2 linked regions of the Tistrella mobilis genome follow. Each later gene encodes a partner of the first gene's protein in a complex. Links are inferred from orthologs where the notes say so. Each region holds a gene or a part of one and is shown in the gene's direction. Other genes may lie near its edges.

Region 1 (3,255 bases):
CAGCACAAGGTGGCCCGGGCCCGCGCGGAAGCATCAGGCCTCGCCCAGCGCGCCGATTTCCGGCTCACCGATTATCGCGACCTCTCCGAGCGTTTCGACCGGATCGTGTCGGTCGGCATGTTCGAGCATGTCGGCCTGAAGCACTACGATGAGTATTTCCGCAAGATCTATGACCTGCTGACCGATGATGGTGTCGCGGTGGTGCACACCATCGGCCGCACGGACGGCCCCGGCGTCACCAACTCCTGGATCCGGAAATACATCTTTCCCGGAGGTTATGTGCCGGCACTGTCCGAGATGATGCCCGCGATCGAACGCGCCGGGCTGGTGGTCACCGACGTCGAGATCCTGCGCCTGCACTACGCCGAAACCCTGAAGCGCTGGTATGAACGCTTCATCGAGCACCGCAAGGACGTGCTGGCGCTTTACGATGAACGGTTCTGCCGGATGTGGGAGTTCTATCTGGCCGGCTGCGAGGCATCATTCCGGCACTGGGGCCAGGTGGTGTTCCAGGTTCAGCTTGCCCGCCGTCAGGACGCCGTGCCACTCACCCGCGACTACATCACCGACACGGAACGCGAATGGGCCGCACGGGAAGGCCGGCGCGAGCTGCATGTCGCCTGCTGACATGACGGCGCGGCCCGGTTCTCAGAAGCCTTTCATCCCGGCGCCCGCCGGTGCATGATCGCGGCCGTGGGCGACCGGTGGCCGGGGCGAGCCGTCCCGGCCACCGGTCGCCCACGACCTGACCTGTTTCTGAACCGATCCCGAGGCCGATGACCGACACCGATTTCGACGCAGCCGGCCTGCCCGCCATCACCGCCGGCGCCTCCACGGCGCTTACGGCAGGGTCCGATGCGGCCGGCACCGGGCTGGCGGTTCGCAGCCGCCCCAACAATGCCGAAGTCGAACAGGCGCTGCTCGGCGCCCTGCTCATCAACAACGAAGCCACCCACCGGGTCAGCAGTTTCCTGCGCCCCGAGCATTTCCACGAGCCGGTTCACCAGCGGATCTACGGCCAGATCCTGCGCTTCATGGAGCGCGGTCAGATCGCCAATCCAGCGACGCTGAAACCGCTCTTCGACGCCGACCCTGCCCTCGCCAATGTCGGCGGCGCCACCTATCTGGCGCGGCTGGTGGGGTCCGCCATCTCGATCATCAATGTCGAGGACTATGCGCGGATCATCCACGACTTCGCGCTCCGCCGCGCGCTGATCGACATCGGCGAAGAGGTGGTGAACGAGGCCTATGACGGCCGCGCCGAGCGCCCGGCCATCGAGCAGATCGAACATGCCGAGCACCGGCTCTACACCCTTGCCGAACAGGGCGAGATCGAGGGCGGCTTCGTCTCCTTCGACCGCGCCCTCAGCACCGCCCTCGACCAGATCGAAGCGGCCTATAAGCGCGACGGCAATCTGGTGGGTGTCGCCACCGAACTGATCGACCTCGACAATCTGATGGGCGGATTGCAGCCCTCGGACCTGCTGATCCTGGCGGGGCGTCCATCAATGGGTAAGACGGCACTCGCCACCACCATCGCTTTCAACGCCGCGCGCGCCTACCGGACCGAACCCGAAGAGGCCGGCGGCAAGCCGAAGCAGGTCGACGGCGCGGTCGTGGGCTTTTTCTCGCTGGAAATGTCGGCCGAGCAGCTGGCTGCCCGCCTTCTGGCAGGTGCAGCCGGCGTGCCTTCAGATCGGCTGCGCCGCGGCACCATGTCGCCCGAGGATTTCGAGAAGGTGGTGATGGCGGCGCGGGAGCTGTCGCGCATCCCGCTGTTCATCGACGACACGCCGGCGATCACCGTCCCGGCGATGCGCGCCCGCGCCCGCCGGCTGAAGCGGCAGCACGGCCTGTCGATGATCGTGGTCGACTATCTGCAGCTGATGCGGGCGGTGCGTGCCACCGATAATCGCGTGCAGGAGGTCTCCGAGATCACCCAGGGCCTGAAGGCGGTCGCCAAGGAACTGAACGTGCCGGTGATCGCCCTCTCCCAGCTCTCCCGTGCGGTGGAGCAGCGTGAGGACAAGCGGCCGCAGCTGTCCGACCTGCGTGAAAGCGGCTCGATCGAGCAGGACGCCGACGTGGTGATGTTCGTGTTCCGCGAAGAATACTATCTGGCCCGCGCCGAGCCCAAGCAGCGCCCGGACGAGAAGCCAGACAAATTCGCCGAGCGCTATTCGCACTGGCAAAGCCGGTTCGAGATGTCACGCAGCGTCGCGGAAGTGATCGTGGCCAAGCAGCGCCACGGCCCGATCGGCACCGTGCGGCTGCATTTCGACCTGAACACCACCCGCTTCGGCAATCTGGATCGCGATCACGCGGCCCTGCTGGCCGCCAACGCCCCATCGAGCGAATGAGCACGCCGGCCACCACCCCTGCTTTTCCGGCAGCACCTGCGGCCCCGCCGCCGGCCTGGATCGAAATCGACCTCGCCGCGCTGGCCGGGAACCATGCGCGGCTCACCAGGCTGATGCGTGTGCACAACCCGGCCGCCGAGGTGGCGGGTGTGGTCAAGGCCAATGGCTACGGGTTGGGGGCAGATCTGGTGGGGCCCGCTCTTGCCAGGGCCGGCGCCCCGGCGCTGTTTGTCGCGCATCTGGCTGAGGGCGCAGCGCTCCGGCAGGCGCTGGCGGCGGATCCATACCAGCTCCAGCTCGCACGGCCTGTTTACGTCCTGAACGGCATCGCCGAAGGCGAAGCGGATGATTTCCTGGCCTTCGACCTCCGCCCGGTGCTGAACGGCCCGGATGATCTCGATCGCTGGACCCGTGCGGGGCGGACCCGGGGCAGGCCGCTCCCGGCAGCCCTGCATATCGACACCGGCATGAGCCGGCTGGGTTTCGACGAGGCCGGTTTCGCGGCCCTCGCCGCCGATCCCTCGCGCCTCGGCGGCGTCGATATCCGGATCACCATGAGCCATCTCGCCTGCGCCGATGATCCGGCCCATCCGCTGAATCGGCGCCAGCTCGACCGTTTCCTGGCCGTGGCTGCCGCTATCGGGCGGGGCCGGCTCAGCCTGGCCAATTCAAGCGGGCTGTTCCTTGGCCCAGACTTCCATTTCGATCTGGGCCGCCCGGGTGTCGCGCTTTACGGCATCAATCCGATACCGGGGCGCGCGAACCCGATGGCGCCGGTGGTCCATCTGAAGGCCCGGGTGCTGCAGGTGCGAACCATCGACAGCTTCGAGAGCGTCGGCTATGGTGCGGCAGCCCGCGCGCGGCCGGGCATGCGGGTCGCGACGCTTGCGATCGG
Region 2 (3,272 bases), 1.1 Mb from region 1 along the record:
CCTGGCAGGCAGGCAAGGCGGTTGCGGCAGCGAAGAGGGCGCGTGCGTAGACGCCCGGCGGGTGGGCGCCGGATCGACCGGACGGACCATACGCAAACCCCTCCCCCCGGTCAAGCCGCGGGCTCCGCTGATTTCGCAAGGGGGGCGTCCGCGTGCCGGCCATTGAAACCCGGGGGGCTGACACGCAATATGAAAGCTTGTCACATCGTCCGTGCCCCCGTTAACTGCCCCGCACCGCCACGATGCCGCCGCCTCTGTCATGATCTGCGGCATCCGGGGCCGGGTTCCCGGCTGCCGCGGTGCGACGGGGCCGCCGGTTTCCGTCTTTTCGAGGGATCGACTTCCATGCTTCGTGAGCGCCTCAAGGACGCGCTTGCCCAGGCCGAACAGCAGGGCGACAGCGAAGAGCTGGCCGTGCTTCGCCTGATCCGGACGGCGATCAAGGACCGTGACGCGGCCGCCCATGTGAGGGGGCGGGATGCGATCGACGATGCCGAGATCCACGACATGCTCCGCACCATGCTGCGTCAGCGCGACGAGAGCATCGGTGCCTATGAACAGTCGGGCCGCATCGAACTGGTCGAGCAGGAGCAGCTGGAGCAGCGGGTGATCCGCCGCTTCCTGCCGCCGCAGATGTCGCAGGACGAGATCGAGGCGGCGGTGCGCGCCACGATCGCCGCCTGCTGCGCCAAGGGGCTGAAGGATCTGGGGCGCACGGTCGATGCGCTGAAATCGGCCTATGGCCCCGAGATGGATCTGGGCTGCGCCAGTTCCGCGGCCAAGCGCCTGCTCCGCAACTGCCAGCCCGGCTGACCCGCACCTCATGGCGCTGCCCCCCGGCTTCATCGAGGAACTGCGTGCCCGCATCCGCCTGTCGGATGTGGTCGGCCGCCGGGTCAAGCTGATCCGGCGCGGCCGCGAGCACACCGGTCTCTGCCCGTTCCACAACGAGAAGACGCCGAGCTTCACGGTCAGCGACGACAAGGGTTTCTATTACTGCTTCGGCTGCGGCGCCAAGGGCGACGCCATCGACTTCGAGATGAAGCTCGGCGGGTTCGACTTCCGCGAGACCGTGGAGCGGCTGGCGGGGGAGGTGGGGCTGACCGTCCCCGCCGAAGATCCGGATGCGAAGCGCAAGGCCGAGCGCCGCGAGGGGCTGGTCGACGTCGTCGAAGAGGCCTGCCGCTGGTTCGAAAGCCGGCTCGGCACGGACGAGGCGGCACCGGCGCGCGACTATCTGGTGCGGCGCGGTTTCGGGCCCGACAGCTGGGGTCGGTTCCGGTTCGGCTATGCGCCCGACCGGCGCGACGTGCTGATCCGCACCTTCGAGCAGCGCGGCATCGCGCTGGACCGGCTGGTCGAATCGGGACTGGCGCGCCGGCGCGAGGACCGCTCCGCCTTCGATTATTTCCGCGGCCGGCTGATCATCCCCATCGCCGACCGACGCGGCCGGATCATCGCCTTCGGCGGCCGGGTGCTGGGCGAGGGTGAGCCCAAATACCTGAACAGCCCCGACACGCCCCTGTTCGAGAAGGGCCGCGTGCTCTATGGCTGGCCGGTTGCCCGAGAGGCCGCGCGCAAGGCCGGAACGGTGCTGGTGGTCGAAGGCTATCTGGACGTGGCCGCCCTGGTTCAGGCCGGGCGGCCCCATGCCGTGGCGCCGCTGGGCACCGCGCTCACCGAACACCAGATCGAAGAGCTGTGGCGCATGGCGCCCGAGCCGGTGCTGTGCCTGGACGGCGATGCCGCGGGGATCCGTGCGGCGCGGCGTGCGGCCGAGCGGGCCCTGCCGTTGCTCAAGCCCGGCCACAGCCTGCGCTTCGTGCGCCTGCCCGGCGGTCATGATCCCGACAGCCTGATCCGGGCCGAGGGGGTCGGGGCGTTCGACCGGGCCGTGGCGGTCCCGCAGCCGATGATCGACCTGCTCTGGCAGGCGGCGCTGGAGGGCCATGCTACCGACACGCCCGAGCGGCTGGCGGCGCTTGAGGCCGATCTGATGGCCCAGGCCGACACGATCCGCGATCCGCTGATCCGCGATCTCTATCGTCGCGACTTCCGCGACCGCGTCTGGCAGCTCCGCCGCGCAAAGCGCGGCGGCGGGAGCGGCCAGATGGCGGCCGGCCGGCCCGGCTTTCAGCGCCCGCAGGGGGAACGTCGCAGCGGCAAGCCGAAGCCCGGCCAGTTGAACGACGATCCGACACCCATCGCCGCTCCGGCGCTGGGCCAGGGGCATGAGGGCCAGTCGGCACGGCGTGAAGCGGCGCTTCTGGCCGCGGTTCTTCTGCATCCTCAACTGCTTGAGGTGGCGGAGGACGAGGTGGCGGCATTGCCTGTGGCCACCCCCGCGCTTGACAGGTTGCGGGCTGCGATCGTAGATACGCACGCATCGGAGTCCGGTCTTGACAGTGAAACGCTGCAGGACCATTTGAGACTGCGAGGGTTTTCGGACCTGGTGGACCGGTTGACGGCGGCGGAAAATGCCGGCCGTGTGCCGTTCGCGGGGCCGGGTGCCGCATTCGACAGGGTTCTGGCCGGATGGCGCAATGTGCTGGCTGTACACCGGCATGCGCAGCTGGTCGACGAATTGAAGGCCGCAGAGCAGGAGCTTGTCGAGAGCATGACGGAAGAAGCTTTGCAGCGGTTCGTCGCGCTCAAGAAGCTCGTTGACGACAACGAGCGCGGACTGGCGGCCTTCGATCAGAGCGACGGTTTCGACCTTTGAGGGTCGGGGCGGGTTCGGCGATGACGCGGGGCGTCGTTGCCGCGGTGATGGTGCCATCATCGCGGGAGCGGCGCCTCACGGCCGTTGAAGGACGGGGCATCGACCTCATGGGCAAGCATCGGAATCAAGGCGCAGCGTGCGTTTCTGAGCGGGGGAACGACGAATAATGGCGAAAAAAGCGACCACGGCTGTCGAAGCCGGCGAAGGGCGTGAAGACACGCCGGATGGACCGCTGGTCGATTCGCTCGAGATCACCGTCAAGAAGATGGTGGCCCGCGCCAAGGAGCGCGGCTACATCTCCTATGACGAATTGAACAAGGCGTTGCCCCAGGATCAGCTCTCGTCGGAGCAGATCGAAGACGTGATGGCCATGCTCTCTGAGATGGGCATCAACGTCGTCGAGAACGACGAGGAAGGCGAGGAACTGGGCGAGAACCAGAGCGGCGACGACGACGAGGAAGAGTTCGGCGGTTCCCACGCGACCTCGGTCGAGGAAGAGGAACTGGGCCGGACGGACGACCCCGTGCGGATGTATCTGCGCGAGATGGGG

The links.
Region 2: the proteins of P7L68_RS17180 (region 1) and dnaG are in contact, whole or in part, in a crystal structure (PDB 2R6A), measured with the Geobacillus stearothermophilus proteins. The link is inferred for Tistrella mobilis from one-to-one orthologs. Residues at the interface, in WP_033016901.1 of Geobacillus stearothermophilus: Ser13, Glu15, Ala16, Gln18, Glu91, Leu92, Asp94, Ala95, Val96, Pro97, Thr98, Ala99, Ala100, Asn101, Tyr104, Tyr105, Ile108; in WP_049624496.1 of Geobacillus stearothermophilus: Lys456, Leu457, Leu458, Pro459, Ala460, Asn463, Ala464, Leu467, Leu535, Leu536, Ile537, Ala538, Gln544, Glu545, Asp548, Tyr549, His552.

Annotation. Positions count from the first base shown.
Region 1 is NZ_CP121017.1:2,500,879-2,504,133, forward strand. What follows is about bases 128-3,068. They hold P7L68_RS17180 (replicative DNA helicase), read left to right. Parts: upstream 128-776; coding sequence 777-2,360; downstream 2,361-3,068. Other genes in these bases: P7L68_RS17175 (class I SAM-dependent methyltransferase), read left to right, coding at 128-627; alr (alanine racemase), read left to right, coding at 2,357-3,068. In the rest of the region: more of P7L68_RS17175, read left to right, coding at 1-127; more of alr, read left to right, coding at 3,069-3,255. UniProt on the Escherichia coli protein: The main replicative DNA helicase, it participates in initiation and elongation during chromosome replication. Travels ahead of the DNA replisome, separating dsDNA into templates for DNA synthesis.
Region 2 is NZ_CP121017.1:1,356,243-1,359,514, forward strand. The notes cover bases 315-3,272. They hold dnaG (DNA primase), read left to right. Parts: upstream 315-823; coding sequence 824-2,722; downstream 2,723-3,272. Other genes in these bases: P7L68_RS11950 (GatB/YqeY domain-containing protein), read left to right, coding at 346-813; rpoD (RNA polymerase sigma factor RpoD), read left to right, coding at 2,889-3,272. UniProt on the Escherichia coli protein: RNA polymerase that catalyzes the synthesis of short RNA molecules used as primers for DNA polymerase during DNA replication.